Regions from separate parts of the Vibrio diazotrophicus genome, predicted to be linked through region 3. Evidence: predicted binding sites of a transcription regulator. Region 3 holds the regulator's gene; each other region holds the start of a gene.
What was found. Region 3 encodes MetJ, which represses methionine synthesis genes. Its sites were predicted from a motif close to TTAGACNTNTANANGTCTAA; they were not measured.

Region 1: the regulator MetJ is predicted to act here: its motif matches at 1,989-2,008, upstream of metA (homoserine O-acetyltransferase MetA).
Region 2: the regulator MetJ is predicted to act here: its motif matches at 1,754-1,773, upstream of metH (methionine synthase).

What each region holds. Positions count from the first base shown of each region.
Region 1 is NZ_CP151842.1:1,407,737-1,411,024, forward strand. It holds gene AAGA51_RS06395 (hypothetical protein) at 1-137, shown strand, start outside; gene pilW (type IV pilus biogenesis/stability protein PilW) at 146-856, opposite strand; gene metA (homoserine O-acetyltransferase MetA) at 1,024-1,965, opposite strand; gene AAGA51_RS06410 (ATP-binding protein) at 2,127-2,498, shown strand; gene AAGA51_RS06415 (ABC transporter permease) at 2,520-3,288, opposite strand, start outside.
Region 2 is NZ_CP151842.1:2,942,994-2,946,281, reverse strand. It holds gene AAGA51_RS13575 (hypothetical protein) at 159-302, shown strand; gene AAGA51_RS13570 (cation:proton antiporter) at 299-1,630, opposite strand; gene metH (methionine synthase) at 1,827-3,288, shown strand, end outside.
Region 3 is NZ_CP151842.1:223,228-226,515, reverse strand. It holds gene rpmE (50S ribosomal protein L31) at 76-294, shown strand; gene AAGA51_RS01005 (malic enzyme-like NAD(P)-binding protein) at 486-1,763, shown strand; gene metJ (met regulon transcriptional regulator MetJ) at 1,896-2,213, opposite strand; gene AAGA51_RS00995 (O-succinylhomoserine (thiol)-lyase) at 2,504-3,288, shown strand, end outside.

The sequences.
Region 1 (3,288 bases), 1.2 Mb from region 3:
GACTGGTTTTGTTTATCCGTATCGTTTATCGCGAATACCAGAAAATACAACGGGCGAAACAAGTACGACGCCTACGCCGAGTGCATTATCGCGATAGAAAAGGCGGCAATAATGGCCGCCCGAAAAACGCTAAATGACAATGAGCCTACAGTTGTTTGAGTAGCGATAAATATTTCTGTTCCAACCTTTTGTTTCCGGCTCGCCTTTCTAAATTTGCCAACAAGTGCAGTGATGCTTTTTGATAACCATGGTTTTGATGAAACTGCAAAAGCCTCACTCGCGCCTGAGAAAACTCTCCTGAATCTATTTCTAGCTTCGACAATTGTAAGATTGAGCGAAATCGCTGTGGATCATGATCTATGGCGCGGCTAAAGTACTTTTTTGCTTTGCTCAAGTTGCCATACTTCGCTGCACACAAACCGGCATTTTCGTAGCTTTCCGCCACTAAGTAATAATTGGGTTGTTCTACGGCTTGATTGAAATATTTATCGGCTTGTCGGTAGTCGCCTATCTTGCACAGGAAAGCACCATAATTGTTGAGCACTTGGCCATTGTCGTCATGTTCACTCAATGCGTCTTCGTAAGCTTCAAGTGCTTTATCTTTTTCGCCGACGACATCGTAATAATGAGCGATCGCAAGCATGGCTCTGTAGTATTCCGGCGCGTGTTCTAACGCTTTCTCAAGGTTTTCTCGTGCTTTGGGCATGTTGCCATTTTCTAAATAGCCCAAGCCTAATGTGATTCTCGATTCCGCTTTTTCAATCGGGTCGCTGTTTTGTTGGAGACTGTCTTGTTGTTCAACCATCATGCAGCCCAAGAGGAGAGATGATAGCAAAATACTGAGTATTGATTTCATTGACTTACTCCTTGAATTTTGAAGGTATGATAATGAAATCAATTAATTATCGAAGTTATGGTGAAAATTTATGCGACAGGTTCTGCATATTCAATGGAGTGAATAAAAAAGCCCGCTAGTGATAGCGGGCTTAGAAGTGTGTGCTGAAATACAGCTTTGATCTTCGACTAGTCGTCTTTTGTGAACTTGTCTTCGCTAAAGTGTTCCAGATCAAACGGTGTTTGTTGGTATACACAATAGTTAAGCCAATTCGCGAACAACAGGTGCCCATGACTTCGCCAACTTGCTCTCGGTTGATTATCCGGATTGTCATTCGGGTAGTAGTTCACAGGAATCATTGGTTCCATACCTTCACCCAGATCGCGAACATACTCATTGTGCAGTGTATTAGCATCGTACTCCGGGTGACCGGTAACGAACACGTTACGCTTGTCTTTCGTTGATGCTAAGTACACGCCCGCAACGTCAGAAGTCGCGAGTATATCTAAGTCGGTATGTTGATCTAAAAAGTCGGCTTCAAAATCTGCATAACGAGAATGAGGAGCCAAAAAGGTATCATCAAAACCACGCAAGATTGGGTGGAATGGCTGATGGATGTCGTGATGGTAAACTCCGGAGAGTTTTTCCTTACGTGTTCTCTTTGGCAAGTTATACAGCAGCTTCAAGCCAGCTTGAGCAGCCCAGCACACATAAAGTGTTGAAGTAACATGGCTTTTTGCCCAAGTCATAATGGTCTGTAAATGATCCCAGTAAGCCACGTCTTCAAACTGAACTAAGCCCAGTGGAGCTCCGGTGATGATCAGACCATCAAAGTTACGATCCTTAATTTTGTCAAACTGACGATAGAAAGCATTAAGGTGTTCTTCCGGTGTGTTTTTGCTTGGGCGATCATCAATGCGTAACAGTTCGATATCCAATTGCAGAGGTGAATTGGAGAGTAGGCGTAAAAATTGAGTCTCGGTCTCAATTTTTTTCGGCATCAGATTCAAGATCAAAATTTTAAGTGGGCGTATTTCCTGCGTTGACGCACGAGATTCTGGCATTACGAAGATGTTCTCTTTACGTAATACATCACTTGCAGGCAGTTGATCGGGGATCCTAATTGGCACAGCTTTCTCCCTTAGCTAACATTTTGGACGTCTAAACATCTAGACTTATAGCCTAACTATTTACAGATGTCGATAGCAAAATGCAGACAACCTTAAATTAAGTTAATATTCACGCCCAACGCGGTTATTTCATAATTTTATATCTTATTAACGGGTTCAACATGCTGACTCTCACTCTTATCCGAGGTTTACCGGGTTCAGGTAAATCAACGCTGGCAAAAACATTACCAGCCGTTCATTTAGAAGCGGATATGTACTTTGTGGATGAGCAGGGAGAGTATCAATACCGTGCTGAGGAAATTGGGGATGCACACCAATGGTGCCAGCAACAGACGGATTACTGGCTTCAAGAGGGCAAGAGCGTGGTGGTATCAAACACCTTTGTTAAGCAGTGGGAGATGACCGTCTATAAGAAGTTAGCCAGAAAACATAAAGCTAAGCTGAATATCATTGTGTGTCGAGAGCTTTACGGGAATATCCACGGTGTCGATGATGAAGTCATCAAGCGGATGCGAAAAGACTGGCAAGAATAACTTGTTTGCCAGCCGTTTCTTCTACTTTTCTATTCTGGTGCAGTTGCGTTGCGCTTTGCTAAGCTGCCACCAAGCCAGCATGAACCAAACTATCACTTGTCCCCACAGCAAAGTCCATTGAGATGCTATTTGACGCCATTCAGCACTCATTTGATTGAGAGCTAAGAAGCCTTGTATTGCCGGAGTACTTGGAAACAGTTTCGATGCCCATACAATTGGCTGTGGAATCGCCTCGACAGGCCATATAAAGCCTGCTGAAAAAATCAAAGGCATTGAGCTAAGCAAAACCACCAAAGTTACCAGCTCCCGTCTTGGAGTAATAGAACCAAGCCAGATGCCGATAAAACATGAAGAAAGTAAAAATGGCAGTAACAGCGTCAGCAGTTCGGATGCGTGTGCCAGTGTGTTGACACCATGCAGGCTAAAACTTGCGCCGAAATAATACATACTCAGCAGGTAGTAAATCGGGATGAGCACAACACTTCTTAAAGCGATGAGTTTGAAACTGGATATGTGGCTCCAATAACCAATACCGTGTTTCTGCGTGCCAACCATCATGCCTGAAGCAATCAGCATCGTTTGCTGCAAAATAAGAACAAACACGGCTGGTACTACATAGTCTACATATCCCATACGTGCATTAAACGTGGGTTTCAGGTTTTGTCCGGTCGGCGAGTAGTGTTTAGCGGCAAGTGAAAGTGGCTCTCCGTCTACGACAAGACGAGCGACTTTGGTTTTGGCTGCTAATGTTCCGCCTGCCTGAGCCAGACCTTCAACTAATGTGCCGTAA
Region 2 (3,288 bases), 610 kb from region 3:
CAACGATATAGAGTGATACTAAAGCTTCGATACTTGAGGATGCGTTCGTTGATGAGTCTACGTGGATTAGTGCTTATTGCTCTCTATAAATAATGGTTAGTTTAGAGCCTCTTATAAGATCATAGAGCAGCGAGTATTACGTGCTTATGGTAAAGGAGATGAACGGAGCACTAGTGGTGGGGAAATTCTGGATAGTAAAAGAAGGGAGCTTAGGCAAATTCGCCATGCTGTTTTGGTGCATATCAAATGGCATAAAAAAAGCAGCAACCGAGGTTGCTGCTTTCCAGAAGATTAATGCTTAGACATTTTGTTGTTGGCTTTCTTGTACGTCGCTGTGTTGAGCACTTTCTTCTTCCATCTCTTTCTCTTTCAGTTTGGCTTTTTCAATCATCGGAGTGATTGTAGAACCTTGAATCAGGATAGAGAACACCACGACAGCGTAGGTCATTACCAGAATCAGCTCTTTAACGTCGATAAGCTTATCTGGGATGACCATCATTCCTGAAGGAATCGATAGTGCCATCGCTAAAGCTAATCCTCCGCGTAGTCCACCCCAAGTTAAGATCTTTATCGACCAAGGGTTATATTTACGGTAACGCTTGAAGCCTATATAAGAGACAAACACGCTAGAGTAACGGGCTGCCAGTACTAGAGGAACAGCAAAAGCCATTAGGATCCAGTCTTCTTCGTGGAATTCGAAAAGAAGCATCGACATACCGATTAAAAGGAACAAGACGCCGTTTAAGAATTCATCCACTAACTCCCAGAAGTGATCGAGATGTTCCTCACTCTCTTTAGAGAAACCAATAAAGCGAGTCCAGTTACCAATCATTATTCCTGATACCACCATGGCTAATGGACCAGACACGTGTATTACGTCTGCAAATACATAACCAGCGGTTGGCACACCGATAGTCAGTAAGAGCTCCATTGAGTGGTCGTTGGTTGCGCTAATTAAATAGTGGAACAGTAACCCTAATAGAAAGCCGTAAACGATGCCGCCAAGCGCTTCTTGTGCAAATAATGCGACTACACTTCCTACTGTTGGTGCTTCTTTGCCGAATGCGACGGTAAAGATAGTTACAAATATGACTAAACCGAAGCCGTCGTTAAACAGCGACTCACCTTCGATTTGGGTCGAGATTCGCTTAGGCGCGTTTAGCTTTTTCACGATAGCCAGTACTGCGATTGGGTCGGTTGGTGAAATCAGCGAACCAAACAATAAACAGTAAACAAGATCTAAATGAATACCGATAAAGTAACAGAAGCCGTAAAGGCCAAATCCGATGAAGAAAGTAGAGAACAGAGTTGCCCCAAGTGCGAGTACGGTAATCTCCCATTTTTGATCTTTTAAGTGAGGGAGTTTAATACCGAGGCCGCCAGCAAATAGAAGGAAGCCCAAAATGCCTTTTAGCAGAAAGCTCTCAAAATTTATACTGGTCACTGTTTCAGTTGCAATTTGAGTGAGATGGAACCAGTCATTTTGACCAGCAATAAGGATAAGTAATGAGAGCACCATAGAGCCAGCAGTAATGGCTATTGTGGTTTGCATTTTACCTATCTTGCTGTTTAAAAAAGCAATCATCATTGCAGCAGCAGATAGAAAGCACAGGGTATAGTAGACCGACATTTTCTTCTTCAAATGTAACTAAATGTGAGAGAAATTGTCCTTTGATGATGAACAAATAGCAAACACTTTTTACCTATAGATTTATCAATTTTATAACGAACGCATTTGTGGTAATTAGATGTTTTAGACGTCTAGATTTCTAATCAATGTATGATAGGATGTCGAACAAGCAATAAAGGAATAATGAGGCTGTACTGTGGGTAGTAATCTAAAGCACCAGATCGAAGCGCAATTGAAGCAACGTATTATGTTGATTGATGGTGGCATGGGCACCATGATCCAAGAGCATAGATTGCAAGAGGAAGATTATCGTGGTGAACGTTTTGCCAATTGGCATTGTGATCTAAAAGGAAATAACGATCTCTTAGTTCTCACTCAGCCTCAGTTAATTAGAGGAATTCACTCTGCTTATTTGCAAGCAGGGGCTGATATCCTTGAAACCAATACCTTCAACGCGACCACGATTGCAATGGCTGATTACGACATGCAGTCTTTGAGCGAAGAAATTAACTTTGCCGCAGCCAAATTGGCTCGTGAAGTTGCGGATGAATGGACGGCAAAAACACCGGATAAACCTCGCTACGTTGCAGGTGTGTTAGGGCCAACCAACCGTACGTGTTCTATCTCTCCAGATGTAAATGATCCCGGTTACCGTAATGTCGAGTTTGATCAGCTAGTCACAGCTTACTCTGAATCTACACGTGCTTTAATTAGAGGCGGCAGCGATCTGATTTTGATCGAAACTATTTTCGATACTTTGAATGCGAAAGCATGTGCCTTTGCTGTTGATGCTGTGTTTGAAGAACTTGGCATCGAATTGCCTGTCATGATCTCAGGTACTATCACTGATGCATCAGGTCGAACTCTGTCCGGCCAAACCACAGAAGCATTCTATAACTCCTTGCGCCATGTTCGCCCAATTTCGTTTGGTTTGAACTGTGCTTTGGGCCCGGATGAGCTGCGTCAATACGTAGAAGAGCTTTCTCGCATTTCAGAAAGTTATGTTTCTGCTCACCCGAATGCGGGATTACCAAATGCATTTGGTGAATATGACTTATCACCAGAAGATATGGCGGAGCACATTGGTGAATGGGCTCAAGCAGGGTTCCTCAACTTAGTTGGCGGTTGTTGTGGTACCACCCCTGAGCATATCGCAGCAATGGCTAAAGTGGTTGAAGGGGTAGCTCCTCGCGCTATTCCGGAGATCAGCGTAGAGTGTCGACTGTCTGGTTTAGAGCCTCTGAGCATTGCTCCAGAAACATTGTTCGTTAACGTTGGTGAGCGTACTAACGTTACGGGTTCAGCCCGCTTCAAACGTCTTATTAAAGAAGAACTCTATGATGAGGCTTTAGATGTTGCTCGTGAGCAAGTCGAGAATGGCGCACAGATCATTGATATCAACATGGATGAAGGCATGTTGGATGCGATGGCTTGTATGGAACGATTCCTTAAGTTGTGTGCATCAGAACCAGAGATCTCGAAAGTGCCAATCATGGTTGACTCATCGAAATGGGAAGTGATTGAAGCCGGCCTGAAATGTATTCAGGGCAAAGGTATCGTTAACTCAATATCGCTAAAAGAAGGCGAAGAAAAATTTATTCATCAGGCGAAATTGATTCGTCGCTATGGTGCTGCCGTTATCGTTATGGCCTTTGACG
Region 3 (3,288 bases):
CCAATTATTTATTAATTTACGTGTGGTGTCCGGCTCAGATTCGGATAGCGACACGGCCTAATTTGAGGTTATCCCATGAAAACTGGTATCCACCCAGAATACAAAGAAGTAAACGCGACTTGCTCTTGTGGCAACTCTTTCGTTTTCAAATCTACTCTAGGTAAAGATTCAATGCACCTAGACGTATGTGACAAATGCCACCCATTCTACTCTGGTAAGCAACGTATCGTTGATACTGGTGGTCGTGTTGATCGCTTCAACAAGCGTTTCGGCGCTCTATCTAGCAAGAAGTAATTTTACTTTACGCAAAGATTTAAAAAAGGACGCTACGGCGTCCTTTTTAGTTTTCGCTTTCTTCAACCAGACACATGTCGAACTCAATAATCTGGTCTTAGGAGCTATATTTCTCACTTATCATAACTATGAAGACCCATTGACATACTCTAGAATGAGTGGCCTTAACAAAAACAATAAGGCTCCACCAAATGTCCAATAATGATCGCCATGAACTCAACGAGGAAGAAGCTTTTCGTCAGCAAGCCCTCGACTACCACGCTCTGCCAATTCCAGGCAAAATTGCCATCGCTCTCACAAAACCAGCAGATTCAGCAAAAGACTTAGCACTCGCCTACAGCCCTGGTGTTGCAGAACCTGTTCGCGAAATCGCACAGAACGTTGATAACGTTTATAAATACACAGCAAAAGGCAATACCGTCGCCGTTATTTCTAACGGTACCGCCATTCTTGGTTTAGGTAATCTTGGACCGATGGCTTCAAAGCCAGTTATGGAAGGTAAAGCTTTGCTGTTCAAACGTTTTGCAAACCTAGATTCCATCGATATCCAAGTAAAACACCGCACTATCGATGAATTTGTTGATACCGTAGCCAACATTGCTGATACCTTTGGCGGTATCAACCTAGAAGATATTAAAGCACCTGACTGTTTTGAAATTGAACGTCGCCTGATTGAACGTTGTGATGTACCCGTCTTCCACGATGACCAACACGGTACTGCGATTGTTACGGCAGCAGGCATGCTTAACGCGATTGAACTGCAAGGCAAAGAACTCAACGAATGTACTATTGTTTGTCTAGGCGCAGGTGCAGCGGCTGTCGCGTGTATGGAGCTGCTGATTAAATGTGGTGCTATGCGTGAAAAGATCTACATGCTTGACCGTAAAGGCGTCATCCACACTCGTCGCGATGACATCAATGAATACAAACAGTTATTTGCCAATAACACAGACAAACGTACGTTGGAAGATGTGATTAAAGGCGCTGATCTGTTCTTAGGCGTTTCAGGCCCTAACCTACTGACGGCTGATGAACTCAAATTGATGGCGGATAAACCTGTAGTGTTTGCTTGTTCAAACCCAGATCCAGAAATCAAACCTGCACTGGCCCATGCTGTGCGTGACGATTTGATTATGGGTACAGGCCGAAGCGACTATCCAAACCAAGTTAACAACGTGCTTTGTTTCCCATTTATTTTCCGTGGTGCGTTAGACGTGCGCGCGAAAGTGATCAACGATGAAATGAAACTGGCAGCAGTTGCAGCCATTCGCGAGTTAGCGAAAGAGCCTGTGCCTGAAGAAGTGTTAAAAGCCGCTGGTGTTGATACATTAAGTTTTGGCACAGAATACATTATTCCTAAACCAATGGACCCACGCTTACTTCCTCGTGTGGCAAGAGCTGTGGCTCAAGCGGCTATTGATTCTGGTGTTGCACGTATCGAGATGCCAGAAAACTACATGGCGAACTAGTTTTGAGCCTAGTGGTTTAATTACTCGCTAATGCCACTTGCTAATGCATTGCATCAAAAAAGCCCTGATTCGTATCAGGGCTTTTTATATCTATCTGCACAATTAGGCGTAAAAACAGATTATCGACAACAATTAGTCGTCGTAAGCCTCGAATTCGATACCCATTTCAGTCATTAACGCTTTCACTTCAGCTGGAATATCATCCGGACGGTCTTTACGCAGGTCTTCATCCGTTGGTAGCGGCTGGCCTGTATATGCGTGCAAAAACGCCTCACATAAAAGCTCACTGTTGGTCGCATGACGCAGGTTATTGATTTGGCGGCGAGTACGCTCATCTGTGAGAATTTTCAATACCTTAAGAGGAATTGATACGGTAATTTTTTTCACCTGCTCACTTTTCTTCCCATGCTCTGCATAGGGGCTAATATATTCACCGTTCCAGTCTGCCATTGCGCACCTTCATTGTTCGAATTCGAGTAATAATTCCAAAGGCTAGATTTTAGCGGGATTTACCGCCATAAGCAAAGACATATAGACGTCTAGAAGTGTTGACGTCTTTAAATAAGATAAGTAAAGTATGATGCAATTCCCCAATATAGACGAACACATGTATTCTTACTGTAAATTTGGATGTCTATACACAAACTAATTGTAGTTGCAGTTAAGTGACAAGCGAGTCAGCAACAATGCAGCTTCAAATAGGACGGGTATATTTAAGAGTCTTAGGAAAGGAAACACTCATGACCAAACGTAAGTCAGCTACCATCGCCGTTCGTACCGGAATCGAATCAGATACTCAATACCACGCGGTCGTTCCACCCATTTATCTCTCGACTAACTACGGCTTTCCTGCGTTTGGCGAAGTTCCACAATATGACTATACCCGCTCTGGCAACCCTAACAGAGGTCTGCTAGAAAAAGCGTTATACGAATTAGAGAGCGGTGAGGGTGCAGTAGTGACCAACTGCGGCACTTCAGCTTTAAACTTGCTTGCGTCAACGTTTCTTAGTCCTAACGACTTAATTATCGCTCCTCATGATTGCTATGGCGGAACTTACCGTTTATTCAACACCCGTTCGAATAAAGGCGACTTCAAAGTTCAGTTTGTTGATCAATCGGATCAGCAAGCACTTGCAGCAGCATTGGCGAAAAAACCAAAACTGGTGTTGTTAGAAACACCTTCTAATCCACTAGTGCGAGTGGTTGATATCGAACAAATCTGCCAGCAAGCAAAAGCGGTTGGTGCTTTAGTGGCGGTAGACAATACTTTCTTAACCCCTATATACCAACAGCCCCTGACACTGGGCGCTGATTTTGTCATTCACTCTACGACTAAATTTATCAATGGTCACTCAGATGTGATTGGTGGTGTCGTGATCAGTAAAACCAAGGCTCATGCTGAAGAGCTTGCTTGGTGGGGGAACTGTATTGGCGCTACGGGAACACCGTTTGACAGCTATATGACACTGCGTGGTATTCGCACCCTAGGTGCACGCATGCGTGTGCATGAAGAAAGCTCTCTGCA